One region of the Yokenella regensburgei genome, then DNA from elsewhere that is predicted to be linked to it. Evidence: riboswitches for the same ligand, from Rfam matches in the RefSeq annotation. Region 1 holds a riboswitch; each other region holds the start of a gene.
The links. A riboswitch is a leader RNA that binds a small molecule or an ion and turns the genes downstream of it on or off. The one in region 1 is predicted to bind thiamine pyrophosphate.

Region 1 (10,446 bases):
GTCATCACAAAATAATGAAACCGGTTACAGCGATGGCTGATACCACAAAAAAGCCCGCAGCAGCGGGCGGTTAAAGAGAGTGAAGAGTTATCTGTTTCAGGTCCGCAGGATCTGATTTTTACCCTGCTGTTTGGCTTTATACAGCGCCTCGTCAACCCGGATAACCAGCTGTTCCAGCGATTCCATATTCCACTCTCCAAGTCCGGCGCTGAAGGTAACGTGCAGACCATCTTCCCGCCAGGTGCGGTTGGCAACGTTGACGCGCCACTGCTCCAGCAACTGGTGGGCGGCATCGGGTTCATCGCCAGAAAACAGCACGGCGAACTCTTCGCCGCCGTAGCGATACACCGAGATTTTATTCGGCTGCATGACCTGAATACCTTCACGTGCCACGTTTCGCAGCACGATGTCGCCATTCAGGTGACCCCAGGTATCGTTAATGGATTTGAAGTTGTCGACGTCGGCCAGCGCCAGTGAGAAGGGCTGATTGTCATTCATCAGCGTGGCAATATCGCTGTCGAAGGCCCGACGGTTTTTGCAGCCAGTCAGTGCATCAATGGTCGCCTGGCGAACATACGCCTCTTCGCGCTCTTTACTGGACTCAATCGCTTTACTTAGCATGGCTTCAAGACGCGGAGCCTGTTTAACGTCACCGGTTTTAATGGCGTTGATGATGTTCATCAGCACGGTGCGCGACGAGTGGCGCAGATAGAGCCCGAAAAGCACCACAAGTATCACCGCAAGGCCAAACCCCCAGGCAACAATAATGCTCTCATGCCGCGCCAGGTCGCTGAGCGTCGCGTCAGCCACTTTAAACACAACAAACCAGTCCGGGTTGGTGAAGGAGTAATAGTAGTACCAGGTGTCGCTCTTTTTATCGAACACCATGCCTTCCCCGTTGGTCATTTTATCCATCAGGGTGGAGGGGATCTGCATGCGAAACAGCGCGCCGGTGTCCGGGTGTAGCACCGCGAGCCCGTCACGGTTAACGACAAAGAATTCGCCCTGCATCGGAGATTGCGTCTGACGCAGGGTATAACCCATGGAAGCCAGATCGATATGAAACGCCAGGGTGCCTTTAAGTTTTCCTTCCGGCGAGACTACCGGCTTATAGATGGTGATAACTTTATGGTGGGAAAAGAAGTCGTTGTAAGGGTCGGTATAGCGGCTGAAGGTGCTGGCATCCGCCTGGTGTGCGAACCACGGGCGAACCTTCGGGTTAATCGGTGGCTCATCGCCGTTCATCACCGCCTGCGGTGCGCGCAGGTAGTGGCCATCGGCGTCGGCAATCGAAATAGAGGATACCGTGGGCATCAGCGTCAGCAGCTGCATTAGCCGTTCTGAACCGGCTTCGGGATCGAGGTTGACCGTCTTATTAAGCTCGTCATTACGGGAGAAAAAATTCACCGCGCGGCTCAAAATATAATCGTTCTCGCGCAGAATAACGGCCGTATAGTTCACCGCCAGGTTGTGGGTGAAGTTGCGGTTAATCTGGTGATAGTCCTCAATAATATCTTTACGCTGGTTCAGGGTGACCAGAACGGCAATCAGGATAAACCCCAATAAAATTCCCGAAAAGCTCACCAGGATAGGCGTCGTAAAAGACAATTTTCTGCTATGGATTTTCATATCGCGTTCAGCATTCCATTTGGCGAATAGCAAAAGTATAGAGGTCGTGCGCTGGTGTGGCGTAGTATACGCTTCCCTTCTGTGGAAAGAGTCCGAAACAGCAGCAGAAGGCAGGGCGGTCAGAGGAAGAAAGCTCCGCCCTGGTCAGCATCCGTTGCTGACAGGCGGAGAATAATCAACTGGCAAAGCCGACACCACGCCCGGATTGTCGCTTTGCGAGGCGTTTTCAGTCCTTTCTGGTGGAGCAACATCCGCTTGCTGAATTATTGCGAGGCGCGTCCCAACCAGCTATCCCAGTCTTTCCACACCGGCTGTAATCCTTGTGCAACTAACGCGCTGGCGACCTCTTCCGGCCGACGACCATCATGCGGTGCAAACTGCTCAAGCTCCGGATGGTCATCAGCGTAGCCACCCGGCTGGGTTTTTGAAAAGGCGCTGACATTGTTAATGGCAAGGGGGATCACCCGATCGCGGAACCACGGAGATTCACGCGTGGAGAGCGAAAGCTCAACCTCCGGTGACAGCAGGCGAAATGCGCAGATGGTTTGCACGAGCTGGCGTTCATCCATGATGGAGGCAGGTTCAATACCCCCGGTGCAGGGTCGCAGTCGCGGGAAGGAAATAGAGTAGCGGCTCTGCCAGTAGTGTTGCTGCAACCAAAGCAGGTGTTCCGCCACCATATAGCAATCTACGCGCCAGCTGTCAGAAAGGCCAATCAGAGCGCCGAGGCCAATTTTGTCGATACCGGCGCGGCCCAGACGGTCCGGGGTTTCCAGTCGCCAGAAAAAATCCTGCTTGTTCCCTTTAAGATGATGCTTTGCATACATCGCCTCATGGTAGGTCTCCTGGTAAACCATAACGCCGTCGAGCCCCAGCGTTTTTAGTTCGGCATATTCGGCCTGTGGCATGGGCTGAACTTCCATTTGCAGCGAGGAAAAACGCTGACGAATGGCTGGCAGATGCTGGCGAAAATAGTCCATTCCCACCTTAGCCTGATGCTCTCCTGTGACCAGCAGCAGGTGCTCGAAGCCCATTTCACGGATCGCGTTGCATTCGCGCTCGATCTCGTCGGCATCGAGCGTTTTGCGCTTGATGCGGTTGCTCATCGAAAAACCGCAGTAGGTACAATCGTTGGCGCACAGGTTGGAAAGATACAGTGGAACATAAAAGCTGACGGTATTGCCGAAGCGCTGGCGCGTGAGGCGCTGTGCGCGCTGCGCCATCGGCTCGAGAAACGCGTCGGCGGCGGGGGAGAGTAGCGCCATCATATCCTCCCGCGTGGGCAGACGCGCATTCAGCGCCCGCTCAACGTCGGCGGGCGTTTTACTGTTGATTCGCAGGCGGATATCGTCCCAGTTGAGCTGCCGCCAGCGATCGCTAAACGAGGTCATGACAGCGTCTCCAGGAATCCGGTCAGCGGGCTGGTGGCCTGTGCGTGCAGGCTACGCGCACCTGGCCCGGACTGACGCGCCAGAATGCCCGCCTCAACGGCGAGACGAAATGCACGAGCCATGGCGACGGGATCGTCCGCAACGGCAATCGCGGTGTTCACCAGCACCGCATCGGCACCCATCTCCAGGGCCTGCGCTGCATGGCTGGGAACGCCAATTCCGGCATCAACCACCACCGGAACACCGGACTGAGCGATGATTATCTCCAGCATCGCGCGGGTTTCCAGACCCTGATTTGAACCAATCGGCGCCCCCAGCGGCATCACTGCCGCACAGCCGACCTCTTCAAGACGTTTACACAGCACCGGGTCCGCACCGCAGTAGGGCAACACAATAAACCCCTGTTTTACCAACGCTTCTGCGGCTTTCAGCGTCTCGATGGGGTCTGGCAACAGCCAGCGCGCATCGGGGTGGATCTCAAGCTTCAGCCAGCGGGTACCCAGCGCTTCCCGTGCCAGCTGGGCGGCGAAAATCGCCTCTTCGGCGGTTTTGGCTCCCGAGGTGTTAGGTAGCAGCGTGACGCCCGCGGCGAGCAGAGGCGCCAGGATCGCGTCGTTGTGCTCACGCAGATCGACACGTTTCATGGCAAGGGTCACCAGTTGACTGCCCGAGGCGCGAATCGCCTCAACCATCAGCTGTGGCGATGCGAATTTGCCTGTTCCAGTGAAAAGGTGTGAATCAAAGACTTTATCGGCAATCTGTAACATCTTAGCCTCCGGCAATAACCTGAAAAAGCAGGATAGTGTCGCCGTCCTGCAGATGATGGGCTGCCCACTGATCACGGGGAAGGATCTGTTGGTTGAGCGCCAGCGCAATGCCGGGTTTATGCTGCGCCAACTGTTCAAGCAGTCCGGCGACGGTTGTCGTTTCGGCACACTGGATAGGCTCGTCGTTAAACCGAATCTGCATGCAAGCCTCCACATACCGGGCACGCCTGCGAGCGGCGCAGCGCCAGGGTTCGCCAGCCGCTGTTGCGGGCATCAAACAGCCGTAGCTCGTTGCGAACGGTGTCCATTCCGCAGAGCAGTTTGATAGCCTCAAGTGCCTGCAGTGTGCCCATCATTCCCACCACCGGGCCGACTATACCGGCGGTACGGCAGTTGCGCTCCGGCTCGTGTTCATCAGGCCACAGACAGCGGTAACAGCCCTGCGTCCACGGCGGTGTGAGCACCATCATCTGCCCACCAAAACCGACGGCGCTGGCGGTGATTAAGGGGGTGTCGAGCGCCACGCAGGCGGCGTTGATGGCCTGACGCGTGGCCATGTTGTCAGTACAGTCGAGCACCACGTCGGCAAGTGCCACCTGTTCGTGCAGCGCTTTGCCCTGAAGCCGTTCCGTCAGGGCAATCAGCGCGTTGTGCGGGTTAAGCTGGTGCAGCCGCTGGCGCGCCGCCTGGGCTTTAGGCTGCGCGACATCTTCGGTGCTGAAAAGGATCTGCCGTTGCAGGTTGCTGATATGTACATCGTCGTTGTCAGCGAGCACCAGCGTGCCGACTCCGGCACCGGCGAGGTACAGTGCAGCCGGTGAGCCAAGCCCGCCAAGACCCACAATCAGCACCCGGCTGTTCAGCAGTTTTTGCTGACCTTCAACCGCAATATCCTCCAGCAGGATCTGGCGGCTGTAGCGCATAAAGTCCTGGTCATTCATCGCCCACTCCTGCTAACTCAAGCAGCTTTGCCGTGGCAGCCTGCCAGTCCGCGGCCTGGGTAATGGCACTGACCACAGCAATACTGCCGACGCCGGTAGCCAGAACCGGTGCGGCGCGTTCAAGGCTTATCCCACCTATTGCCACTGTAGGGTAGTCCTTCAGACGAGCAATATGCGCTGCCAGCTGCTCGAGCCCCTGAGGAGACGAAGGCATCTGCTTGGTCTGTGTCGGGAAGACGTGACCGAGTGCGATATAAGAAGGACGCGCTGCCAGGGCGACGTCAATCTCCATGTCGTCGTGGGTTGATACACCGAGCCGCAGCCCGGCAGCACGAATGGCGTTCAGGTCGGTCGTCTCAAGATCTTCCTGACCGAGATGTACGCCATACGCATTGTGCTTAATTGCCAGGCGCCAGTAGTCGTTGATGAACAGGCGGGCGTCGTAACGACGCCCCAGCGCAATGGCGGCGGCCACGTCCGCTTCTACCTCTGCGTCGCGCTTATCCTTGATGCGTAGCTGAAGTGTGCGTACCCCTGCCTGCAACAGACGTTCGATCCACTCAACGCTATCAACCACCGGGTAAAGTCCCAGTCGGAAGGGAACGGATGGAAAATCAGGTTGATACATCACACCTCCTCCTGTTTGAGGTAGATTTCCCCCCCTTTGGCGCGGAAGTTGTTCGACATATCCGCCATCCCTACTTCAATAGCCTGTTTTGCCGCGTAGTCGCGCACTTCCTGGGTGATTTTCATCGAGCAGAATTTCGGTCCGCACATTGAGCAGAAGTGGGCGACTTTACCGGATTCCTGCGGCAGGGTTTCATCGTGGTAGGCGCGGGCGGTGAACGGGTCGAGCGCCAGGTTGAACTGATCTTCCCAGCGGAATTCAAAGCGTGCTTTCGACATGGCGTTATCGCGGATCTGCGCCCCAGGGTGTCCTTTCGCCAGGTCAGCGGCGTGGGCGGCGATTTTGTAGGTAATCAGCCCCTGTTTAACATCTTCTTTATTTGGCAGGCCGAGGTGCTCTTTTGGCGTGACATAGCAGAGCATTGCACAGCCGAACCAGCCGATCATTGCAGCACCAATGCCGGAGGTGAAGTGGTCATAACCCGGTGCGATGTCGGTAGTCAATGGCCCCAGTGTATAGAACGGGGCTTCGTGGCAATGCTCCAGCTCTTCGGTCATGTTGCGGCGGATCATCTGCATTGGCACATGTCCTGGACCTTCAATCATTACCTGTACGTCATATTCCCAGGCGATTTTGGTCAGTTCGCCAAGGGTGTGTAGTTCAGCAAACTGGGCTTCGTCGTTGGCATCCTGAATGGAGCCCGGACGCAGACCGTCGCCCAGCGACAAAGAAACATCATAGGCGGCGCAGATTTCGCAAATCTCGCGGAAGCGCTCGTAGAGGAAGTTCTCTTTATGATGGGAAAGGCACCACTTCGCCATGATAGATCCACCGCGCGAAACAATACCTGTCAGGCGTTTGGCGGTCATCGGAACGTAGCGCAGCAGGACGCCTGCGTGAATGGTGAAGTAGTCCACGCCCTGTTCCGCCTGCTCCAGCAGGGTATCGCGGAACGCTTCCCAGGTAAGATCTTCGGCGATCCCGTTCACCTTCTCCAGCGCCTGGTAGATCGGAACCGTACCGATTGGCACCGGGCTGTTACGCAGGATCCACTCACGGGTTTCATGAATATAGCGGCCGGTGGAGAGATCCATCACTGTGTCTGCGCCCCAGCGGGTCGACCACACTAATTTCTCCACTTCTTCTTCGATAGAAGAGGTCACCGCCGAGTTACCGATGTTGGCGTTGACCTTCACGAGGAAGTTGCGCCCGATGATCATCGGTTCTGATTCAGGGTGGTTAATATTTGCTGGAATGATGGCGCGGCCGGCGGCAACTTCATCGCGAACGAATTCCGGTGTGATGTTTTCCGGCAGACGGGCACCAAAGCCCTCTCCCGGATGCTGGTGGCGGAGCACTTCGCTGCGGATACGCTCGCGGCCCATGTTTTCGCGAATGGCGATGAATTCCATCTCCGGGGTCACAATCCCCTGGCGGGCATAGTGCAGTTGAGTCACGCATTTACCCGCTTTGGCGCGTTTTGGCGTGAGGAGGCCGGTGAAGCGCAGTTCATCAAGGCCATCGTCTGCCAGGCGCTCTTTGGCCCAGGCAGAGCTACGGTCGCTGAGTACTTCGCTGTCGTGACGGGCTTCAATCCACGGCAGGCGCAGCTTCTCAAGGCCCTGCTGGACGTTAATTGCAATAGCCGGGTCGCCATAAGGGCCGGAGGTGTCATAAACCGGAACGGCTTCGTTCTCTTCAAACTGCGGGTTATCTTTGCTGCCACCGGTGAGGGTGGGGCTCAGCTGGATTTCACGCATGGGGACGCGGATATCCGGCTGCGAACCTTCAATATAGATACGTAATGAGTTGGGGAACGCGGTGCCTTCCAGGGTATCGATAAAGTGTTGGGCCTGGGCGCGCTGTTCGCGGCGTGACGGTTTAGTAGTTGCAGACATAGCTCATTCCAGATAGTAAAGGACATGGCTTGTCAGACGACGGAGGGAGTAATGGGTGTGCGCACCCCTGAGGGTAGCAGCGTAAAGCTGGATTACTCTTGTTCCCTTCGCAGGTTTTAACCTGATCAGGTTCCGCGGATCCCGAATTAACGGTCTCAGCCCGTGTTCGCACACTGGGCACTCCGACAAGATAGCAATCCCCTCCGCAGAGGGGAACGGATGTAAACTACGCGTTAATGATTAAGAACTCAAGCGGGACGTACCGCGCTTGTGCCGTTGAGATTGAGGTTGTTGTCAAACGCCAGCACGATGAGCTTATCTTCCAGCGCGAAACGAGCTTCCAGCGCCTCACCTATCCCGGACAACGCCTGCTGAAACTCGCGGTAGTTGTCGTGATCGATGGCATTTTCAAGATTAGAGTCGTAGTAATCCATGATCTGCTGGGTGTTGGCTTCCAGCCGAGAGCACAGTTTTGTCGCCGTTAAATGTGGGTTATTCCCTTCCATTTCGCTGATAATGCGTTCATAAATATTAAAATGTCCGGCGGAAAGATAGTCCACCAGGCCCTGACAGAAATCATCCAGCGCTTTTTCATTCAGACGCATATAGGATTCTTTGCCAGGCTTGATGCCAACCAGATTGTAGTAAGTCACGAGCAGATGCTTACGCACATGTAGCCACTGATCGATGAATTTACTTGTTCCGCCAACGCGTTCGGTCAGGCTTTCTAACTGGTTTAGCATGTTTGACTCCGCAATTTAAGATTTAAAACGGCTCACCTGAAATGTAAAAATTATGTTGTCAAGGTGCCAGTGAAGCGAAGGTAGTGCAATAGATATGGATCGTATAATTGAAAAATTAGACAGCGGTTGGTGGATAGTCAGCCATGAACAGAAATTATGGCTACCGCAGGGTGAATTACCATACGGTAAGGCAGGAAATTACGATCTTGTGGGACAGACCGCACTTCAGATAGGTGAATGGCAGGGCGAGCCGGTCTGGCTGGTGCAGCAAAAACGCCAGCATGATATGGCCTCGGTACGCCAGGTGATTGACCAGGATGTGGGGCTGTTTCAGCTTGCTGGCCGTGGCGTACAACTGGCGGAGTTCTATCGTTCTCATAAGTATTGTGGCTACTGCGGGCATACCATGCACCCGAGCAAAACCGAATGGGCGATGCTCTGCAGCCACTGTCGTGAACGCTATTATCCGCAGATTGCACCCTGCATGATTGTCGCCATTCGCCGTGACGATACCCTTCTCCTGGCCCAGCACACCCGGCATCGTAACGGTGTACATACCGTGCTGGCAGGCTTTGTTGAAGTGGGGGAAACCCTGGAACAGACGGTCGCGCGTGAGGTAATGGAGGAGAGCGGTATCAAGGTGAAAAACCTGCGTTACGTGACCTCGCAACCCTGGCCGTTCCCGCAATCGCTGATGACCGCTTTTATGGCCGATTATGACAGCGGCGAGATAGTGATTGATAAGAAAGAGCTGCTGGAGGCGAACTGGTATCGCTATGACAATTTACCGCTTCTACCTCCGCCGGGTACGGTGGCGCGACGGCTGATTGAAGATACCGTGGCAATGTGTCGGGCAGAGTACGAATGACATGATAGACTGGCGCTCTGTAGCTAAAGGAATGTGAAAATGACCGAACTGAAAAACGATCGTTACCTGCGCGCGCTGCTGCGCCAGCCAGTAGATGTCACTCCGGTATGGATGATGAGACAGGCTGGGCGCTATTTGCCGGAGTACAAAGCCACCCGTGCACAAGCGGGCGACTTCATGTCGCTGTGCAAAAATGCGGAGCTGGCGTGTGAAGTCACGCTGCAACCGCTGCGTCGTTACCCGCTGGATGCGGCGATCCTCTTTTCCGATATTTTGACCATTCCTGATGCAATGGGGCTGGGGCTCTACTTCGAAGCCGGAGAAGGCCCGCGCTTCACTTCACCGTTAAAGAATAAAGCGGATGTAGACCGCCTGCCGATCCCCGATCCGGAGCAGGAGCTGGGTTACGTCATGAACGCGGTGCGCACCATTCGCCGTGAGCTGAAAGGCGAAGTTCCGCTGATTGGTTTTTCCGGCAGCCCGTGGACGCTGGCGACCTACATGGTGGAAGGGGGCAGCAGCAAAGCCTTCACCGTGATTAAAAAGATGATGTATGCCGAACCGGCCACGCTGCACGCGCTGCTGGATAAGCTTGCGAAAAGCGTCACTCTGTATCTGAATGCACAGATCAAAGCGGGTGCGCAGTCAGTAATGATTTTCGATACCTGGGGCGGCGTGCTGACCGGGCGTGACTATCAGCAGTTCTCGTTGTACTACATGCATAAAATTGTCGATGGCCTGCTGCGAGAAAACGAAGGGCGTCGGGTACCGGTAACGCTGTTTACCAAAGGCGGCGGCCAGTGGCTGGAAGCGATGGCTGAAACCGGCTGCGATGCCTTAGGTCTCGACTGGAGTACCGATATCGCCGATGCGCGCCGTCGCGTTGGGCATAAAGTTGCGCTGCAGGGCAACATGGATCCTTCCATGCTGTATGCGACTCCTGCCCGAATCGAAGAGGAAGTTGCGTCGATCCTCGCGGGCTTTGGCCAGGGGGAAGGTCATGTCTTCAACCTGGGGCACGGCATTCATCAGGACGTTCCGCCAGAGCACGCGGGTGCGTTTGTAGAAGCGGTGCATCGTCTCTCTGCGCCGTACCACCGCTAAGGCTCAGGTATGGATCTCGCGTCGCTTCGCGCTCAGCAACTCGACCTCGCGGCAAGCGTTATCCGCGAGGATAACCTGGCCTGCAATCCGCCGAAGATAATTGGCGGGGCAGACGTTGGGTTTGAAGAGGGTGGGGAAGTGACGCGGGCGGCGATGGTGCTCCTGAAGTACCCTTCTCTTGAGCTGGTGGAGTACCAGGTGGCGCGCATCGCCACCACCATGCCTTATATTCCGGGCTTTCTCTCCTTCCGTGAAGCCCCGGCGCTGATGGCCGTCTGGCAGCTGTTGTCGCAAAAGCCCGATCTGTTGTTCGTTGACGGACATGGGATTTCGCACCCGCGGCGCCTCGGCGTTGCCAGCCATTTTGGCCTGCTGGTTGACGTGCCGACCATCGGCGTTGCCAAGAAACGCCTGTGCGGTAAGTTTGAGCCGCTTTCGCCCGAACCGGGGGCACTGGCGCCACTCATCGACAAAGGT
Region 2 (10,446 bases), on a different contig from region 1:
TTCAGCGGCGAGCCGCTCAGCCCCGCCGGGCGGTACAGCACCTTCACCCGGCTGCGCAGCATCACCAACAGCTGGTTAGTTTCCCGCTCCTGAGCCTGGACAGGCGGGATCTGAATAAAGTTCAGCCACCACAGCGATTCCCGATCGGCAGGCATTTGACCGCCGGTGTAGCGCAGGCGAACGGTCTGGCCCGCCTTCGCCGCCAGCCGGAAGACCGGTGGCGTGGTGATAAAAGGGGCGCGGGCGGTTTGCGGTGTTGAATGCTCATCGCCCGCGTCCAGCCAGACCTGGACCACGGCCGGGAAATCATCGCGGTTGGTGAGCTGCACGTTCACTTCTGCCGCCCCTACCGGATAAATCACCCGACTACCGGTCATCACTACGCTTGCCTGTGAGCTAAAGCACAGCAGCATCCCTGCCAGGGCACTGGCTATCCCTTTCATCGTTCGACTCGCTTACAGGTAAGAAACGGCGTACTGCACGGAACCCACGACCGTACCAGCACCAGCACCGCCCGCCGCGCTGAAGTAACGCACGCCGTAGTCATGCTCGCCAGAGGTGCTGCCTGCCGGTACGCTGATACCCGCAATACCCGTGGCGTTACGCAGATCGATTGGCGTAGTGCCGGTGCCGTCGGTCATCAGCTGCAGCTCAACGTCTGTAGCGGTACCGGTGTTCGCCAGGTTGCCCAGCGCGGTCATATTGTTAGCAACAAAGATGGTTTTAATATCCAGGGCGCTGGCGGAAGCGGTACAGCCGGTAACGCCGAGGGTGAAGGTGGTAAGACCCGCAAACGAACCTGGCTGAGACAGTTCACTTTTCGATACGGTTGGCAGCAGCACGACCGGGCGCGCATTTACCCCGTTAACGGAAACTTCACAGGTTTGCTCTGTGACTTCGCCTTTGAAGGTGATGGTATTTGCAGAATCCGCAATTGCTACGCTGCTAAATAATAACGGCAGTGTTGCAAAAGCAAAAACACGGGTCTTTATGATATTATTTACGTTCATTCTTACATCCTTTATAGAATAAAAAGCCTGCCCATCCTGATGCGTTTTTTAAATACACCCCACCCGCAGATTGCGGATTATTAATCTGTTAAACGCGCTTGATGGGTTCAGACAAAGTTTAATGAATCACAGGAATAGCCCTATGATTGAAGGTAGTTTAAGAAAATTCTTACGAATGAAAACGTTTGTTTTCTCAAATCGCCTGAGGTGAGTTCTTAAATAAGAAATAAGACTTAACAAAAAATTCGGCAACCATCTGTTATTACATGGATTTTATGGCACTCAGCGTGTTAATAATCACGATAAATGTTGGATTACTAATGTTAAGATAGAGTATTAACCTACGAAGAAAAAACTTATTTAATATTAATTATCGGGTAAAAATGAGATTTTGCACAACGGAAGGGGTTCTCCCTCTCCGGCTGGAGAGGGAGAACCTGGTTCAGGCAATAGTCACTTTAGTATCAAGGTAGACATCCTGCACGGCATTAATTAATTTCACGCCATCGGCCATGGTTTTCTTGAAGGCTTTACGCCCCAGAATAAGCCCCATGCCGCCGGCACGTTTATTAATTACCGCCGTACGTACCGCATCGTTGAGGTCTGTTTCACCGCCAGCCGCACCACCAGAATTAATTAATCCAGCACGGCCCATATAGCAGTTTGCCAGTTGGTAACGCACCAGATCGATTGGGTTATCGGTGGTCAGCTTGCTGTAAACACGGTCATCAGTGTAGCCAAAATTCACCGCTTTATAGCCGCCGTTGTTCTCGGCCATTTTCTGCTTCACGATATCTGCACCAATGGTGGCCGCCAGGTGGTTTGCCTGACCGGTCAGGTCGGCAGAAGCATGGTAGTCAACGCCATCTTTTTTGAACGCCGGGTTACGCAGGTAGGCCCACAGCACGGTCACCAGACCAAGCTCGTGCGCACGTTCAAACGCCGCGGAGATCTCTTCAATCTGGCGACGGGACTCCTCAGAACCAAAGTAAATGGTGGCACCCACGGCGACCGCGCCCATGTTAAATGCCTGCTCGACGCTGGCATACAGGGTCTGGTCGTACTGGGTCGGGTAGCTCAGGGTTTCGTTATGGTTAAGCTTCACCAGGAAAGGAATGCGGTGCGCGTAACGGCGGGATACCGACGCCAGCACACCATAGGTAGAAGCCACACAGTTGCAGCCAGCTTCAATCGCCAGCTCTACAATATTCTTAGGATCAAAATAGAGCGGGTTGGCGGCAAACGATGCCCCGGCGGAATGCTCCACGCCCTGGTCTACGGGTAAAATCGACAAGTAACCCGTTCCTGCCAGACGCCCGGTGTTATACAGAGTCTGCATATTTCGCAGTACGGCTGGCGGACGGTTATTGTCCATCATCACGCGGTCTACGAAGTCATGGCCGGGAAGGTAGAGCTGGTCGGCCGGGATGGTCATACAACGATGCTGTAACAGGCTGTCGGCGTCTTTGCCCAGCAATTGCGCAATATCAGTCATAGCTAACTCCCGTAAGTTCCGACGGGTGTCGGAAGTGGATTGTCCTGGCCCGCTGACTGGCGAGCAGAGATAAGCCTGGTACTCTCAGCCAGGTTTTTCCAGCCTAAACGTGCGCTTTTCGGGGCAATCTGCTGGCACGATTCACGTACGATAAAGTGTTACGGCGATCAAATAACCACCACAAAGGTATTTAAAAGGTATTATTCATTGGTATCGTAAAGGCGTACCTTACCTGTCATGAAGGATTTATCGATGAAAACTACAGTAAAGCTGTCGTTCATGATGTTTGTTGAGTGGTTTATCTGGGGCGCCTGGTTTGTGCCGCTGTGGCTGTGGTTGAGTAAAAACGGCTTCAGCGCCGGTGAGATCGGCTGGTCTTATGCCTGTACCGCCATTGCCGCGATCGTCTCGCCGATCCTCGTTGGTTCACTGACGGACCGCTTCTTCCCGGCGCAGAAAGTGCTCGGCGTACTGATGTTTGCCGGAGCGGTGCTGATGTATTTCGCCGCCCAACAAACAACGTTTGCTGGCTTCTTCCCGCTCCTGCTGGCCTACTCGCTGACCTATATGCCGACCATTGCGCTCACCAACAGCATCGCGTTCTCAAACGTTGATGACGTGGAGCGAGATTTCCCTCGCATCCGCGTGATGGGCACTATCGGCTGGATCGGCTCGGGGCTGGTATGCGGATTTTTGCCAGAGATGCTGGGCTATGCCGATATCTCTCCCACCAGCATACCGCTGCTGATTACCGCGGGTAGCTCTGCGCTGCTCGGCGTGTTCGCCTTCTTCCTGCCTGACACACCGCCGAGAAGCACCGGTAAGCTCAGCCTGAAGGTAATGCTGGGGCTCGATGCGCTGATTCTGCTGCGCGACAAAAACTTTCTCGTCTTTTTCTTCTGCTCGTTTCTGTTCGCGATGCCGCTGGCCTTTTACTACATCTTCGCCAACGGCTACCTGACGGAAGTGGGGATGAAAAACGCCACCGGCTGGATGACCCTCGGGCAGTTCTCCGAAATCTTCTTCATGCTGGCATTGCCGTTCTTCACTAAGCGCTTTGGTATTAAAAAGGTATTATTACTTGGTCTTATCACTGCGGCCATCCGCTACGGCTTCTTCGTCTTCGGCGGTGCTGAACAGTACTTTACCTACGCCCTGCTGTTCCTCGGTATTCTGCTGCACGGCGTAAGCTACGATTTCTACTACGTTACCGCGTATATCTACGTGGATAAAAAAGCACCGGTCTCCATGCGTAACGCCGCGCAGGGGTTGATAACCCTCTGCTGTCAGGGCTTCGGCAGCCTGCTCGGCTACCGCCTCGGCGGGGTGATGATGGAGAAAATGTTCGCATACAAAACGCCGGTCAACGGGCTGACCTTCAACTGGGCGGGAATGTGGACCTTTGGCGCGGTGATGATCGCAGTGATTGCCGTCCTGTTTATGCTGTTCTTCCGTGAGTCGGACAAAGAGATCACCGCCATCAAGGTGAGCGATACCGAAGGCGATATTGGGTTAACACAAGGGGAAGTGAAATGAAATATACGCGTATTCTCGGGGCGCTGTACGGTCAGGCGTTAGGTGATGCGATGGGCATGCCATCAGAACTGTGGCCGCGCAGCCGGGTGAAAGCTCACTTTGGCTGGATAGACCGCTTTCTGCCGGGTCCCGCTGAAAACAACGCCGCCTGCTATTTTAACCAGGCCGAGTTTACCGACGATACGTCAATGGCGCTGTGCCTTGCTGATGCGCTGATCGAATGTCATGGCGTTATCGATCCGGAGGTGATTGGTCGCCATATTCTGCGCTGGGCAAGCGAATTCGACGCATTTAACAAGAACGTCCTCGGGCCGACGTCGAAGATTGCGCTCAGCGCCATTCGCGATGGCAAACCGGTAAGCTCGCTTGAGAATAACGGCGTCACCAACGGCGCGGCCATGCGCGTATCACCGCTGGGCTGTATGCTGCCTGCCGTACACCTCGATGCGTTTATCGATGATATTGCCCTCGCCTCCAGCCCAACGCATAAGTCGGATCTGGCGGTTGCCGGTGCGGTGGTGGTGGCATGGGCCATTTCGCGAGCTATTGACGGCAACAGCTGGTCAAACATTGTGGATTCGCTGCCAGCCATCGCCCGCCACGCGCAGGAGAAACGCACTACCACCTTCAGCGCGTCGCTGGCGGCGCGCCTTGAGCTGGCGCTAAAAACCGTGCGCGAGGCCAACGGCGTTGAGTCCGCCAGCGAGCAGCTTTACCAACTGGTGGGGGCCGGTACCAGCACCATTGAGTCCGTGCCCTGCGCGATTGCGATGGTTGAACTGGCGCAGACCGACCCAAACCGTTGCGCGATGCTGTGCGCCAACCTGGGCGGTGATACCGACACTATCGGTGCGATGGCTACCGCCATCTGCGGCGCGCTGCACGGTATCGACGCTATCGATCCAACCCTGAAAGCGGAGCTGGATACGGTGAATCAGCTTGATTTCACCCGCTACGGCCGTGAACTCCTGGGCTATCGTCAACAGCGGGAGGCACGATGACAAACGCGCAGCTGTATCAACGACTGCTGAACCTGCAACAGCAGCGCCCGGTGACGGTAATAGGCGCTGCCGTTATCGACGTGATCGCCGACGCCTACGCTCTGCCGTGGCGCGGCTGCGATATCGAGCTTAAGCAGCAGAGCGTGAACATCGGCGGCTGCGCGCTGAACATCGCCGTGGCGCTGAAGCGTCTTGGCATAAGCGCTCATAACGCGCTGCCGCTCGGCCAGGGCGTATGGGCGGAGATTGTGCGTAATAACCTTGCACGGGAGGGCGTCACCAGCCTTATCGACAACGCCTCTGGCGACAACGGCTGGTGCCTGGCGCTGGTCGAGCCCGACGGTGAGCGTACCTTTATGTCGTTCAGCGGCGTGGAGAATGCCTGGAGCGAGGAGTGGCTGGCGCGACTGCCGGTGGAGGACCATGCGCTGGTCTCGCTCTCCGGCTACCAGCTCGCGGCTCCCTGCGGGGAACTGCTGGTCAACTGGCTGGAGAACGCCACCGGGGCAACCGCGCTTATCGACTTCGGCCCACGCATTGCCGATATTCCTGAGCCGCTGATGCAGCGGATCATGGCCTGCCGTCCGGTGGTGTCGCTCAATCGCCAGGAGGCGGAGCTGATTGCCGAACGCTGGGCGCTTCCTGATTCGATGCCGGGATTTGGCGAGCAATGGCTGGCGCGCTTTGGCGCACCGGTGATTGTGCGTCAGGACAAAGACGGTGCCTGGTATTTCAGCGAGAACGAGTCGGGGCTTGCGGCCCCCTTCCCGACCACGGTCGTCGATACCATTGGTGCGGGCGACAGCCATGCCGGCGGCATGCTTGCCGGGCTGGCGGCGGGCTGGTCGCTTGCTGAGGCGGTAACGTTGGGCAACGCCGTGGCGTCCTGGGTGGTCGGGCATCGCGGTGGCGACTGTGCCCCCACCCGCGAGGAACTACTCCTCGCAAACAAAAACGTATAGGTCGCTTCGGCAGTAGCTGATGCTGTATTCAATCGGTCGCTGGAGCTGATCCAGCGCCACCTGTTTAATCACCAGCACCGGGATGCGGTCATCCATCCGAATGTGCGACTGAAACTCAGCGTCCGGCATCCGGGCGCTGACCCGCGAGCGGGTGCGCTGGGGGAAGATATTCTGGCTGCGGAAATAGTCGTACAGAGAAATGCCGATAGCGTCGGCGTCGGCAATCAGCGGCACTGGCACGTAAGACTCTTCTATCGACACCGCGTCCTCATCCACATAACGAATACGTTTGAGTAAAAAGACCTCGCTGCGCGGCGTGAGCGACAGCGCCGTTGCCACCTCTTCCGGGCACTCCACGATACGCTTGTTGACCCACAGGGTATCCGGCTTTTTGCCCCGCAGTACCACCTGCTGGGAGAACCCTCGCGCCTCTTTCAGCGAATACTCAAAGATATTGTTAATCTGCGTACCGTAACCCCGCGCCCGGGTTACCACGCCCTCTTCTTCCAGCGTCTGCATCGCCTTGCGCACGGTGATACGCGATACCCCGGTAAGCTGACTGAGGTCGCGCTCGCCCGGCAGGATATTGCCATGCTCAAGCCAGCCGCTGCGCACGGCGTTTTTCACCGTTTCCGCAAACTTGAGGTACAGCGGCATGTTGTCTCCTGCGGCGATTCGCTCATTCAACTGCTCAATAAGTCGGGTATGCGCTTGTTCCATCGGATCTTTTCCTGGCTGTGGGCTACAGCCAGTATATACGCATAACCCTGCCGGTTGCATCAGGATAGCCTGCGCGATTTACCACCACGCGTGAAAGTGATGCACCGGGCCAATACCGTGCCCAACCTCGAGTGAATCCGCCTGCGCCAGCGCTTTTGACAGCCAGGCTTTGGCTTCCGGCACCGTTTCCTGCCAGCTGGAGTGGCGCGGACGCAGCGCCGCCAGCGCCGCCGACAGCGTGCAGCCGGTGCCGTGGGTGTTTTTGGTCACTACGCGCGGGGCGGTAAAGCGGTATTCCCCCAGAGCGGTAAACAACCAGTCCGGGCTTTCGGCATCGTCGAGGTGGCCGCCCTTCATCAGCACCGCCTCGCAGCCGAGCGCCCGCAGCGCCCGACCCTGCTCCAGCATTTCCCGCTCGTTTTGGGCATGAGGCGCATCCAGCAACGCCGCGGCCTCCGGCAGGTTCGGGGTGATAAGAGACACCTGCGGCAACAGATGCTGGCGCAGGCTCTCTACCGCCGACGGCGACAGCAGCGGATCGCCACTTTTCGCCAGCATCACGGTATCCAGCACCACATTCTGAATGGCATAACGCTGCAGGCGCTCCGCGACGGCTTCAACAATATCCGTCTCTGCCAGCATACCGATTTTGGTGGTATCGATGCGCACGTCGCTGAACACGGAATCAAGCTGGGCGGCAACAAAATCGGGTTCGATACGATACACCGACTGTACGCCGCGCGTGTTTTGTGCCACCAGCGCGGTAATCACCGAGCAGCCGTAAGCGCCCAGCGCTGAAAAGGTTTTTAAATCCGCCTGAATCCCCGCTCCGCCGCTTGGGTCGGTGCCAGCAATGGTAAGTGCGTTAATCCGCTTCATGCCCGCACCTCCAGGGTATACAGCGCATCAAGGAACGCCGGCACAAAGCTGCCTGGCCCCTGCCCCTGTCGGGTTGCACGCTCCCCGGCGCGTTTCATTATCATGCAGGCAGCGGCAACGTTTTCCAGATGATTGCCCGGCAGCGCCGTACAAGCCGCCACGACCGCCGACAGCGCACAGCCGGTACCAACGACCCGGGTCATGAGCAACGATCCACCGGCAACCGCCAGCGTGCGCTGACCGTCGGTAACGAAATCGACCTCTCCCGTAACCACGACGATCGCACCGGTCTCTGCGGCCAGCCGTTGCGCCGCCGGTAGCGCCGCCTGCGCCTGTTCGGTGGAGTCCACACCGCGACCGCCACGGCTTTCCTGCGCCAGAGCGAGTATTTCAGAAGCATTCCCGCGAATAACCGTCGGGTGGAGCGTCAGCAACTGCTGGCAGAAGCGGGTGCGCAGCGTTAAGCCGCCTACCGCCACCGGATCCAGCGTCCAGGGTTTTTCGGCGGCCACCGCACTATCTACCGCGGCACGCATGGCACGCGCACGTTTTTCGGTGAGCGTACCGACGTTAATCAACAGCGCATCAGCAACTGCCGCGAATTCGGTAGCTTCAGAAGGGTCAATAACCATCGCCGGAGAAGCCCCCAGCGCCAGCAGCACGTTGGCGGTAAAAGTTTGCACCACGTCATTGGTCATGCAGTGCACCAGCGGAGAGCGGGATTTCAGGTGGTCGATAGTGTGGGCGAGTTGCCCTGGGGAAAGCAGGTCAGGTTGCATAAGCACTCCCGCCAGGCCGTTAAGAAGCGATGACCTGGCAGGCCACTGACTTCCCTACGCTGGCATTATCCAGATCAGGTGGTACGGGTATTTCTCAGCCTTCACAAGGAAGGGCACCCCGAGTCATTTAGTGCAAAATCAAATAGTTATATTTGATTCATTGCGGTAAATAGTGTAGCCGTGTCCAGGGAACCTACGCAAGGAGTTTCCTGGGTTTATCAGCATAAATGATAAAAAAACCACGTTAAATCCCGATTAATTGATAAAAACAAGAATCTCATGCATTTATTTAAATAACCTATAGATAAAACCATTAATTAGATAATTACACCTTTAATTATGGCCACTTACTAGTTAATAAAATCACATATAACACTTTATTTACGCGATTTAATAAATAATTAATACCCTCCGTTATCATCGCTAATAATTTTAGCTAATAATGCTTAATGTGACTTAGATCAATATTTTTACCCTCACCTTCCGGGATAGTTGCTTCGAGTTACGAAAAAAGCAATTAAACGAAAATTGCGCAGACTCAATAATAAAATTAATTAGAATTAACAATAAGTTAAATCTTTCACTACCAGGATAGCGAATCCACTTTTAGTTAATGATGAGAGCTTGTAAATGAATAGTATTAAAACTGTTGTAGGTGTTGTTGCGTCTGGAGTCCTGTTCGCCGGGTTTATAGGCAATACTTATGCTGCTACCATTTCTACAGACGATGTAGTAGATAGTTTAGGCTGGACTCAAACAGAAATTAATCAACAGGCTGCCGATCGTGATGATAATCTCTATCAGACATCTGCAAATAACCACTCTTCGATTATTAACTTGCAACAAGAAAACCTGTTGCGAGATGATCGTATTACAACCACTGAAAAGAAATCAGCTGAAGCTTTGCTGGGCGTAGCTAAAAATGGGACTGATATTATTAACCTGCAAAATGAAACGAACCTGCAGGGGCAAGTGCTGACGAACCACGATCAGCGTATTACCGATCTTGAGAATGCGCCAAAACCAACGAATGGTAAGGATGGCATAAATGGTATCGACGGGATTAATGGTAAGGATGGTGCTCAGGGCATAACCGGTGCTAACGGTTCTGATGGCAAAGACGGAATTAACGGTAAAGACGGCGTTACCACCACCGTTACCCAGCTAGACGCCGTGACACAGGCTAAAGTTGCGAAGAATAGCCAGGCCATTACCACCACCTCAGGTCAGGCGGCAAGCGTGGCTCAGGATCTGAAAGACGCGAAGTCCTTCTTTAGCCAGCAGCAGGCCAGCAATAACGCGCAGTTTAAATCCCTGCACGACGAGGTCGACAGTAATAAGAAAGAGGCCCGTAGCGGTGCAGCAAGCGCGGTGGCTATAGCTTCTATGCCTCAGGTTGAAGCGGGTCAAACCGTTATGTTCTCCGCGGGTGTTGGCTCGTTTAAAGATGAACAAGCGATGAGCGTAGGTGCATCCTTCCATGCCGGAGTGGCGACGGTTAAAGCCGGTATAAGCGATTCAACCAATAATGATTTTGCAATGGGCGCAGGGGTTGGCATTGGTTTTTAAAAACCATGACTAAATACATTTTTCTTTCCGCCGTGCTTTATATTTCTGTTTTCCTGTTGGGTTTCTGGAGTGCACTCCTTTATTTAACCCATACCTGGTTTTGTCCTTAATAAGGTGTCTGGTAATGAAAAAGCTAATAACGCTGGCCGTCGTCGCGTCTTTAACCGCCAGTTGTGCGCTGGCACAGTCTCAGCAAAACACTCCGCAGGAGACCCACTCAGCTGCGGCACCGGGTGTATCCGACCGCCTTCATGCGATTAAGCTTAAAGGGCAGGACGGCATTAATCAGTTTTTCGTGGTTTCAATTGGAAATGGTTATACCAAAGCCATGATTGCCGATAAGCCAGCTAAAATTAAACGGGTGAATAGTAATTTCTATGAAATCACCAATGCAAAATACGTTATTTCTGTTGCCCTGGATGAGAACGGATTGATGTCGGCGTCCTGGAACCGGCATAAAGGCCGGGATAACGGTATGCTGAGTTTGATTAACGA
Region 3 (10,446 bases), on a different contig from region 1:
CGGGAAAAACATCGCTAACCCGATTGCCCAGATCTTGTCTCTGGCGCTGCTGTTGCGCTACAGCCTGGACGCCGGAGAAGCCGCAAACGCTATTGAACGCGCGATCAATAAAGCATTAGAGAACGGCGTGCGTACGGGGGATTTATCCCGCGACGGCGCAGCGGTCAGCACCGATGAAATGGGCGATATTATTGCCCGCTATGTCGCTGAAGGGGTGTAATCATGGCGAAGACGTTATACGAAAAGTTATTTGATGCGCATGTGGTACACGAAGCGCCGAACGAAACCCCGCTGTTGTACATCGACCGCCATCTGGTGCATGAAGTCACCTCACCGCAGGCGTTTGATGGCCTGCGCGCCCACCATCGTCCGGTTCGTCAGCCTGGCAAAACCTTTGCCACAATGGATCATAACGTCTCTACCCAAACGAAAGATATCAATGCCTCCGGCGAGATGGCCCGCATCCAGATGCAGGAGCTGATTAAAAACTGTAATGAGTTTGGCGTCGAGTTGTATGACCTGAACCACCCTTATCAGGGTATCGTCCACGTCATGGGCCCGGAACAGGGTATCACTCTGCCAGGTATGACCATCGTCTGTGGTGACTCCCACACTGCCACCCACGGAGCCTTTGGCGCGCTGGCATTTGGTATCGGTACTTCTGAGGTTGAGCACGTGCTGGCCACGCAGACCCTGAAACAGGGTCGTGCCAAAACCATGAAGATTGAAGTGAAAGGCAAAGCGGCACCAGGCATCACCGCGAAAGATATCGTGCTGGCGATTATCGGTAAAACCGGTAGCGCAGGTGGCACCGGCCACGTCGTGGAGTTTTGTGGCCAGGCTATCCGTGACCTGAGCATGGAAGGCCGCATGACCCTGTGCAACATGGCGATTGAAATGGGCGCTAAAGCGGGTCTGGTTGCTCCGGATGAAACCACGTTTAACTACGTGCAGGGCCGTCTGCATGCCCCGAAAGGCCAGGATTTTGCCGACGCCGTCGCCTACTGGAAAACCCTGAAGACCGACGAAGGCGCAGCTTTTGACACCATTGTCACCCTGCAGGCGGAAGAAATTGCCCCGCAGGTCACCTGGGGTACCAACCCGGGTCAGGTCATCTCCGTCACCGACGCAATCCCCGATCCGGCGTCGTTCAGCGACCCGGTGGAGCGCGCTTCGGCTGAAAAAGCGCTGGCCTATATGGGCCTGAAACCCGGCATTCCGCTGACCGAAGTCGCTATCGATAAAGTCTTCATCGGCTCCTGTACCAACTCGCGAATTGAAGATTTACGCGCCGCCGCAGAAATCGCCAAAGGCCGTAAAGTCGCGCCAGGCGTGCAAGCGTTAGTGGTACCGGGTTCCGGCCCGGTCAAAGCGCAGGCAGAAGCAGAAGGTCTGGACAAAATCTTCATCGAAGCCGGTTTTGAATGGCGTCTGCCGGGCTGCTCGATGTGCCTCGCGATGAACAACGATCGTCTGAACCCTGGCGAACGCTGCGCGTCTACCAGCAACCGTAACTTTGAAGGCCGTCAGGGCCGCGGTGGTCGTACCCACCTGGTCAGCCCTGCAATGGCGGCAGCCGCAGCGGTCACCGGTCATTTTGCCGATATTCGCGGTATTAAATAAGGAGCACATCATGGCAGAGAAATTTACCCAACACACGGGCCTGGTGGTTCCTTTAGATGCCGCCAACGTCGATACCGACGCGATTATTCCCAAGCAGTTTTTGCAGAAAGTCACCCGCACCGGGTTTGGCGCGCACCTGTTTAACGACTGGCGTTTTCTCGATGACAAGGGCGAGCAGCCGAATCCGGAGTTCGTGCTCAACTTCCCGGTGTATAAAGGCGCCTCTATCCTGCTGGCGCGGGAAAACTTTGGCTGTGGCTCTTCACGTGAGCATGCCCCCTGGGCGCTGACCGACTACGGCTTTAAGGTCGTTATTGCCCCGAGCTTCGCCGACATCTTTTATGGCAACAGCTTTAACAACCAACTGCTGCCGGTAACGCTGAGCGAAGCGGAAGTGGATGAACTGTTTGCGCTGGTGCAGGCAAATCCGGGAATAACCTTTGAGGTGGATCTGGAAGCCGAAGTAGTGACAGCCGGTGATAAGACATACCGCTTCAGCATTGACGCATTCCGCCGTCACTGCATGTTGAACGGCCTCGACAGCATCGGGCTGACGCTGCAGCATGAAGACGCGATTGCCGCGTATGAGACCAAACAGCCCGCATTTATGCACTAAGGCTGATGCCGGATGCGGCTTCGCCTTACCTGGCCTACTCTATTGACGCCGTTGATGTAGGCCGGATAAGCGTAGCGCATCCGGCGTTTTTATCCCCTACACGTCCTTCACCCGCCAGGTCATCGCCAGTGCCACCAGAGAAATGGCTGCAATCACCCAGTAGACGCTGAAGTGTCCGTAACTTTGCGCCAGCGCCCCCTGTATCACTCCCGCCAGGATAACCCCGGTAGAAATACTGTTAGTGAACAGCGTAGTCGCCGATCCGGCGCGCCCCGGCATCAGATCCTGGAACCACAGCATGCCGATCCCCGCCACAATACCGATAAACACCGCGTTGAAGAACTGCAATAACAACAGCGCAGTACGGCTATGGAACATAATCAATCCGACGTAAAACAGCACACCGGCGGCTACCGCCGTCAACATCATCCGCCGTTTCCCAAAGCGCTTCACCACGTAGCCCGCGAGGATCATCGCCGGGATCTCAAGCCCCGCGGCGGTTCCCATCAGGACGCCCGCGAGACTGTCCGGCAGCCCAAGATCGGCGCTTATCCACAGCGGCATATCGATGATATACATGGTGTTGCAGGTCCACATCAGCGTGGAGGCGATGAACAGCATTCTGACGTTCTTATCTCCCCACCCCGCAACGTCGGTCACGGCAACGGCGGCGGGCTGCTCCACCCGAGCCACCGTCGGCAACGCCAGCGCTATCAGCAGCAAGCTCACCACGAAGATCCCGGCGGCGATAGTGAACATGGTGGTAAAGCCGTAATTAAGCGCCAGCATGAACGCCAGCGTGGGCCAATCACCCAGGCAAGCGACAACTGAGCACGCATGACCGAGCTGAACATCACCACTTCTCGCGCCGAACTGTCGGCATATTCACGCGCCAGGGCAAACAGCTGAGGCATGGCAGTATTGGCAAGCGATGCCAACAGCACGCCGCAGGTGATAAGCGTCAGGTAATGGCGGTTAAACGCGAACAACAACGCGTTACCCACCGCCATCAGACAGCACAGCATGATGAGCTTACGCCGATCGCCCCGGCTGTCGGACCGTTTCGCCAGCCACAGGCTGACAAGGATCCCGGCAATGGCGTTAACGGTATAAAACAGCCCGACCCAGAAAGGTTCCGCCCCCACTTCGCGGCTCAAAAACAAACTGAGCGTCGGAGCCTGCAGCGCACCGGCCACGCCCATCATGAAAGCCACCAGCATAAAAGCCGCGTAGACGCCGTTGAGCCGCCGTCCCATCGTCACCAACCAGAGCATGAATCATCCTTAACGCAAACAGGAAACGAAAAAAGCCAGCAGAAATTTTCTGCTGGCGGGTGATTACACCAATACTCAGTCACACATGATTCGGGCTGGCCGAGGAGCACATTAACGGGATGTAACTTCCAGGTGCATCATCGACTCGCTTCATCGAGAGCCATTATTGGCCTAATATAGGGATTAATAAATTGCTGAGTTTTTGTCGGGAGTTCCTCTTTTATGTCGTCTGCTCGCCTGCAACAACAGTTCATCCGCTTATGGCAGTGCTGTGAGGGGAAAACGCAAGAAACGACCCTGAATGAGCTGGCAGAGTTACTGAGCTGCTCGCGCCGCCATATGCGCACCTTGCTCAACACCATGGAATCGCGCGGTTGGTTGACGTGGGAAGCCGAAGCCGGACGCGGCAAACGCTCACGCCTGACCTTCCTCTACACCGGCCTTGCCCTGCAGCAGCAGCGCGCCGAAGACCTGCTGGAGCAGGACCGCATCGATCAGCTGGTGCAACTGGTTGGCGATAAGGCGACCGTGCGGCAAATGCTGGTATCGCACCTTGGTCGTAGCTTCCGCCAGGGGCGGCATATCCTGCGCGTGCTGTACTATCGCCCGATGCGCAACCTGCTTCCCGGTACGCCGCTTCGCCGCTCTGAAACCCATATCGCCCGGCAAATCTTCAGCTCGCTGACGCGTATAAATGAGGAAAATGGGGAACTGGAAGCCGATATTGCTCACCACTGGCAGCAAATTTCCCCTTTGCACTGGCGCTTTTTCTTGCGTCCTGGTATTCACTTCCACAATGGCCGTGAACTGGAAATGGCGGATGTGATCGTTTCTTTGAAGCGGGCCAGCGCGCTGCCGTTATATGGCCATATCACGCAGGTCGCTTCTCCTACCGCCTGGACGCTGGACGTGCACCTTTCGCAGCCAGATCAGTGGCTGCCGTGGCTACTCGGGCATGTCCCTGCGATGATCCTGCCGCAGGAGTGGGCCTCAATGCCGCATTTCTCCCGCTTGCCGGTAGGCACGGGTCCCTACGCCGTTGCGCGGAATAATGAAAACCAGCTCAAGATCCACGCCTTTGAAGAGTATTTTGGCTACCGGGCGCTTATCGACGAAGTGAACGTCTGGGTACTTCCGGAAATCAGCGAAGAGGTTAGCTGCGGGCTGACGCTGGAAGGCCCGACAACCGGAGAAAAAGCGGTAGAGAGCCGTCTCGAAGAGGGTTGTTACTACATGCTGTACGATGCCCGCTCGCACAAGGGTGCCTGCCAGGATGTACGCCAGTGGGTAAGCCAGGTGCTCTCTCCGGCGAGCCTGCTGTATCACGCCGACCAACAGTATCAGGGATACTGGTTCCCGGCCTACGGTCTGCTACCGCGCTGGCACCATGCCCGCCCGGGCCAGGGTGAGAAGCCTGCCGGACTGGAATCCCTGACGCTGACCTACTATCGTGAACACGTTGAACATCACAACATCGCGCAAATCATGGCTCGGTTGCTCGCCGAACACGGGGTACAGCTCGAGATTCAGGAGCTGGACTACGACGAATGGCACCGTGGCGAAGTGGTGAGCGATATGTGGCTGAACAGCGCCAACTTCACCCTGCCGCTCGATTTCTCTATTTTTGCCCAGCTGTATGAAGTACCGCTTATTCAACACTGCATTCCTGTCGACTGGGAAAAAGAGGCTGCCCGCTGGCATGCCGGAGAGATGAATCTGGCGAACTGGTGCCAGCAGCTCATCAACCAGCGCGCTATTGTGCCGCTGATCCACCACTGGTTGATGATTCAGGGACAGCGCAGTATGCGCGGCTTGCGTATGAACACGCTCGGCTGGTTTGACTTTAAGTCAGCCTGGTTCGCGCCACCGGAGCCCTGATACTTTCGTAACCGAGGCAAAATCATTACACTAGGCCGTTCTCAACGGGGTGCTGCGCCTGCGCGGCTGAGAAAATACCCGTCGAACCTGATCCGGATAACGCCGGCGAAGGGATTTGAGGCTGACTCAAAATCCTTTGCCACCTGGTTAACTTGAGGTGCAAAGTGTTAAAAAAACTCCTGCCGTTACTGACATTGGCCGCGCTTCCTGCGTTCGCTAAACCCGTTCTTACCGTTTACACCTACGACTCTTTCTCCGCCGACTGGGGTCCGGGGCCGGTGGTGAAAAAAGCCTTTGAAGCCGACTGCGACTGCGAGCTTAAGTTTGTGGCGCTGGAAGACGGCGTTTCTCTGCTTAACCGTCTGCGGATGGAAGGCAAGAACAGCAAAGCCGACGTGGTGCTGGGCCTTGATAACAACCTGCTCGAGGCTGCAACTCAGACCGGTTTGTTCGCCAAAAGCGGCGTTCCGACTGAGAGCGTAAAAGTACCGGGCGGCTGGAAAAACGACACCTTTGTGCCATACGACTACGGCTACTTCGCCTTCGTGTATGACAAAAACAAGCTGAAGAACCCGCCGAAGAGCCTGAAAGAACTGGTGGAAAGCGACCAGAAGTGGCGCGTGATTTACGAGGATCCGCGCACCAGTACGCCGGGTCTCGGCCTGCTGCTGTGGATGCAAAAAGTCTATGGTGACAAAGCCCCTGACGCCTGGCAGAAGCTGGCGAAAAAAACCGTCACAGTGACCAAAGGCTGGAGCGAAGCCTACGGCCTGTTCCTCAAAGGGGAAAGTGACCTGGTGCTGAGCTATACCACCTCTCCGGCCTACCACATTATTGAAGAGAAGAAAGATCAGTACGCCGCCGCCGACTTCAGCGAAGGCCACTACCTGCAGGTGGAAGTTGCCGCCCGGACTGCCGCCAGCAAGCAGCCGCAGTTAGCAGAAAAATTCCTGAAATTTATGGTTTCTCCGGGCTTCCAGCAGGCGATCCCAACCGGCAACTGGATGTATCCGGTGACCGACGCTGCACTTCCTGCCGGATTTGAAAAATTGGTCAAACCGTCAACCACGCTGGAGTTCACCCCGCAGCAGGTGGCATCTGAGCGCCAGAACTGGACCCGGGCATGGCAACGCGCCGTCAGCCAGTAATCCCTGGCTGGCTCATTCCCGGTCTGACGGCGTCCACGTTGATGGTCGCCGTCGCACTGGCGGCCTTTTTTGCCCTGTGGTTTAACGCCCCCGCCGGATCGTGGGGTGATTTGCTGCAGGACAGCTACCTGTGGCACGTGGTGCGCTTCTCGTTCTGGCAGGCGTTTCTCTCCGCGCTGCTCTCCGTGGTACCGGCTATTTTTCTCGCCCGCGCGCTCTACAGACGCCGTTTCCCCGGCCGCAACGCTCTGCTACGCCTGTGCGCCATGACCTTAATTCTGCCGGTGCTGGTGGCGGTATTTGGCATTCTTAGCGTGTATGGTCGCCAGGGCTGGCTGTCCACCCTGTTTCAGGCGCTGGGCTGGGAGTGGACGTTCTCGCCCTACGGTCTGCAGGGCATTCTGCTGGCACACGTCTTCTTTAACATGCCGATGGCAACGCGCCTGCTATTGCAGGCGCTGGAGCAAATCCCCGGCGAACAGCGCCAGCTTGCCGCCCAGCTTGGCATGCGTGGGCTCGACTTCTTCCGTCTGGTGGAGTGGCCGTGGCTGCGCCGTCAGATCCTGCCGGTATCCGCACTGATTTTTATGCTCTGCTTCGCAAGCTTCGCTACCGTGCTATCCCTCGGCGGCGGGCCGCAGGCCACCACCATTGAGCTTGCGATCTATCAGGCGCTGAACTTTGATTATGACCCGGCGCGGGCGGCGATGCTGGCGGTTATCCAGATGGTCTGCTGCCTGGGGCTGGTGTTGACCAGCCAGCGTCTGAGCAAAGCCATTGCGCCTGGCACAACCCGGATGAACGGCTGGCGCGATCCCGACGACCGGGTCTGGAGCCGAATTGCTGACACATTGCTCATTGGCCTTTCGCTGCTACTGCTACTCCCCCCGCTGCTGGCGGTGATTGTCGATGGCCTCAACTGCCAGCTCCCACAGGTGCTGATGCAGTCGGTGCTATGGCAGGCACTGTGGACCTCTCTGCGCATTGCGCTGGCGGCAGGCATACTGAGCGTTGTCCTGACCATGATGCTGCTGTGGAGCAGCCGGGAGCTACGCGCCCGCCGTCGTCCACTGGCCGGCCAGGCGATGGAGCTCAGCGGTATGCTGATTCTGGCGATGCCTGGCATCGTGCTGGCTACCGGCTTTTTCCTGCTACTGAACAACACCGTGGGATTGCCGGAATCAGCGGATGGTATCGTCATCTTCACCAACGCATTGATGGCAATCCCTTATGCTCTGAAGGTGCTGGAGACGCCGATGCGCGATGTCAGTACCCGTTACGGCACCCTGTGCCAGTCGCTGGGGATGCAGGGCTTCAATCGCTTACGCATTGTGGAACTGCGGGCGCTGCGTCGCCCCATAGCGCAGGCGCTGGCGTTTGCCTGCGTGTTGTCGATTGGAGATTTTGGCGTGGTGGCGCTGTTTGGCAACGACAACTTCCGTACGCTACCGTTTTATCTGTTCCAGCAGATTGGCTCATATCGCGGCAACGATGGCGCTGTCACCGCACTCCTGCTGTTGCTGCTGTGCTTTATTCTTTTCACCGCGATTGAAAAACTTCCGGGACGCGATGCTAAAACTCAATGATGTCACCTGGCTGTATCAGCATCTGCCGATGCGCTTTACCCTCTCTGTACGCCAGGGAGAGCAAATAGCCGTACTCGGCCCCAGCGGGGCGGGAAAAAGCACACTATTAAATCTAATCGCCGGTTTTCTCACCCCGGCAAGCGGCACTATCCTGATAGAAAATCAGCCCCATACCCATACCCCGCCGTCGCATCGCCCGGTCTCCATGCTGTTTCAGGAGAATAATCTCTTCAGCCATCTGACGGTTCGCCAGAACATAGGGCTGGGTCTGGATCCGGGCCTGCGCCTCAGCGAGGCGCAGCAGCATAAGCTGGAAGTGATTGCCGAACAGATGGGGATCTCCTCGATGCTCAGCCGTTTGCCCGGTGAGCTTTCCGGTGGGCAACGTCAACGTGCGGCGCTGGCGCGCTGCCTGGTGCGAGAACAGCCGATATTGCTGCTGGATGAGCCATTTTCAGCGCTGGATCCGGCACTGCGTCAGGAGATGCTGCTGCTGGTAAACGATGTCTGTCGCCGCCAGCACTTAACATTGCTGATGGTGTCTCATAGTGTGGAAGATGCCGCCCGTATCGCCGAGCGCGCGCTGGTGGTAGCGGAAGGCCGAATCGCCTGGGATGGGTTAACCGGGGAGTTACTCAGCGGCGAAGCCAGTGCCTCACCGCTGCTCGGGATTACACGCCGTTAGCGGCTGACCACTTTCGCCAGAATATCGAGGTATACCGGCATCAGCGGGTGGCGGAACACGGCCACCAGCGCCACCACTGCAACGCCAAGCAGTAACGGTGCCAGCCACAGCAGACGACTACGCGGCAAATATCGCGTCAGCCGGTCGCGGCTCGCCTTGCCACTGCGCCACAGACGCCAGCACAGATAGGCGGCAACCCATAACAGCAGCGCAGCCAGCAGCAATAACCATTTAAACCCACTGCTTTGCATGTCGGCAGGAATATCGATTGCCGCCCCTGCGAGGATCCCCGGCAGGAAATAGACCGGCGGCCACAGCAGGCAGCCGATGATATTCGGCAGCGCAAATTTGGCAACCGACAGATCCAGCATTCCTGCCACCATCGGCACCAGCGGACGGGTCGGCCCGACAAAGCGTCCTACCAGGATAGTAAACATGCTGTGCTGATGCAAAGCGTGTTCGGTCTTATCCAGTAGCGATTTGTTTTTCTTCATGAACGACCAGCGGTGCAGCGGCTTTTTGAAGCGCCAGCCAAGCCAGAAGGAGATCCAGTCGCCCAGCAGACAGCCGATAATGCCCGCCAGCCACGCCTGCCAGAAACTTATCTCGCCACCGCCAATGAGCGCACCAAGCCCGGCCATCATCACCGTTCCCGGCAGAATAAGCCCAACCAGCGCCAGTGACTCAAGAAACGCCACCAGTGCGACAGCAATCAGCGAATACATCGCCGACTGCGTAATGAAGTGTTCCAGCATTGCCTGCATAGCGCGTCCGGTCAGGAAAAAGAGTCAGGGATTCTCAAAGGGTCCCGGCGAGGAGTCAAGCAAAGTCGTTACTTTCCTGTAACAAAACAATACCACATAACGCAGGTTTTTTGCGGTAAGGCGACGCTTAAGGATATACTCGAAAAGCCAGCAGCAGACGCAGCTTTCCCAGTGAAATCACTGGCGGAGCGGCGAGTCGCCGTTCTGTATTTATTTCTGCGACATTGACCCTAAGGTGTTCCGGAGTACGACAGCACACTACGTGTGCGCGCTTCGCGAAGGTACACCTTCACACCTTACGGAATCATTTTGTGGTGCGCTGCTGCTGGCACCTCGATAAGGAGCATCGTTCGTATGAATGCCGCACAGCTTAGCCTGGTTTCGCTTGAACTTACCGGTCACCCGTACTGGAGCCCGCACAAACAGCTCCGCTGCCTGTACGCGCTCAGCAATCACAGCGAGCGTCATTACCGCACGCTTTCATTACCCAAGCGCAGCGGCGGCATGCGCAACATTCAGGTTCCCGACCCTCTTCTCAGGCAGGTTCAACGGCATATTCTGCGCCACGTGTTGTCGCTACTGCCGCTCTCACCCTTCGCCACGGCCTGGCGCCCCGAGTACTCGTTGCGGCACAATGTTCTGCCGCATCTTGGAAAAAAACAGGTGCTGAAGCTCGATATTGAGAACTTCTTCCCTGGCATTATCTTTCCGCAGGTTCAGCAGTTAGCCTTCGCTAAAACCTGCCTGCCCTATGCCGCGACGACGCTTTTAAGTCACCTCTGCTGCTACCGGGACCGTCTGCCGCAGGGAGCCCCAACGTCACCGATGCTGACAAACCTGGTGATGCGCCCTTTTGATGATTACATCGGTGA

Region 2: linked by a shared signal. The riboswitch ahead of thiM (hydroxyethylthiazole kinase) and the one ahead of thiC (phosphomethylpyrimidine synthase ThiC) in region 1 are both predicted to bind thiamine pyrophosphate.
Region 3: linked by a shared signal. The riboswitch ahead of thiB (thiamine ABC transporter substrate binding subunit) and the one ahead of thiC (phosphomethylpyrimidine synthase ThiC) in region 1 are both predicted to bind thiamine pyrophosphate.

What each region holds. Positions count from the first base shown of each region.
Region 1 covers NZ_RBIZ01000011.1:5,350-15,795, reverse strand. Annotated here, with positions in the region: gene C7387_RS22770 (sensor domain-containing diguanylate cyclase) at 97-1,629, opposite strand; gene thiH (2-iminoacetate synthase ThiH) at 1,893-3,020, opposite strand; gene thiG (thiazole synthase) at 3,017-3,787, opposite strand; gene thiS (sulfur carrier protein ThiS) at 3,789-3,989, opposite strand; gene C7387_RS22750 (HesA/MoeB/ThiF family protein) at 3,973-4,728, opposite strand; gene thiE (thiamine phosphate synthase) at 4,721-5,356, opposite strand; gene thiC (phosphomethylpyrimidine synthase ThiC) at 5,356-7,254, opposite strand; TPP riboswitch at 7,340-7,449, opposite strand; gene C7387_RS22735 (Rsd/AlgQ family anti-sigma factor) at 7,503-7,997, opposite strand; gene nudC (NAD(+) diphosphatase) at 8,092-8,865, shown strand; gene hemE (uroporphyrinogen decarboxylase) at 8,905-9,969, shown strand; gene nfi (deoxyribonuclease V) at 9,979-10,446, shown strand, end outside.
Region 2 covers NZ_RBIZ01000003.1:441,806-452,251, reverse strand. Annotated here, with positions in the region: gene C7387_RS02200 (fimbrial biogenesis chaperone) at 1-443, opposite strand, end outside; gene C7387_RS02195 (fimbrial protein) at 456-1,010, opposite strand; gene fbaB (class I fructose-bisphosphate aldolase) at 1,453-2,505, opposite strand; gene C7387_RS02185 (nucleoside permease) at 2,758-4,041, shown strand; gene C7387_RS02180 (ADP-ribosylglycohydrolase family protein) at 4,038-5,042, shown strand; gene C7387_RS02175 (PfkB family carbohydrate kinase) at 5,039-6,004, shown strand; gene C7387_RS02170 (GntR family transcriptional regulator) at 5,978-6,724, opposite strand; gene thiD (bifunctional hydroxymethylpyrimidine kinase/phosphomethylpyrimidine kinase) at 6,803-7,603, opposite strand; gene thiM (hydroxyethylthiazole kinase) at 7,600-8,382, opposite strand; TPP riboswitch at 8,417-8,513, opposite strand; gene C7387_RS02155 (YadA C-terminal domain-containing protein) at 9,013-9,951, shown strand; gene C7387_RS02150 (hypothetical protein) at 10,076-10,446, shown strand, end outside.
Region 3 covers NZ_RBIZ01000005.1:502,789-513,234, reverse strand. Annotated here, with positions in the region: gene leuB (3-isopropylmalate dehydrogenase) at 1-220, shown strand, start outside; gene leuC (3-isopropylmalate dehydratase large subunit) at 223-1,623, shown strand; gene leuD (3-isopropylmalate dehydratase small subunit) at 1,634-2,239, shown strand; partial or broken gene C7387_RS17470 (sugar efflux transporter) at 2,336-3,513, opposite strand; gene sgrR (HTH-type transcriptional regulator SgrR) at 3,736-5,391, shown strand; TPP riboswitch at 5,427-5,523, shown strand; gene thiB (thiamine ABC transporter substrate binding subunit) at 5,556-6,539, shown strand; gene thiP (thiamine/thiamine pyrophosphate ABC transporter permease ThiP) at 6,515-8,125, shown strand; gene thiQ (thiamine ABC transporter ATP-binding protein ThiQ) at 8,109-8,810, shown strand; gene C7387_RS17445 (DedA family protein) at 8,807-9,574, opposite strand; gene C7387_RS17440 (reverse transcriptase family protein) at 9,929-10,446, shown strand, end outside.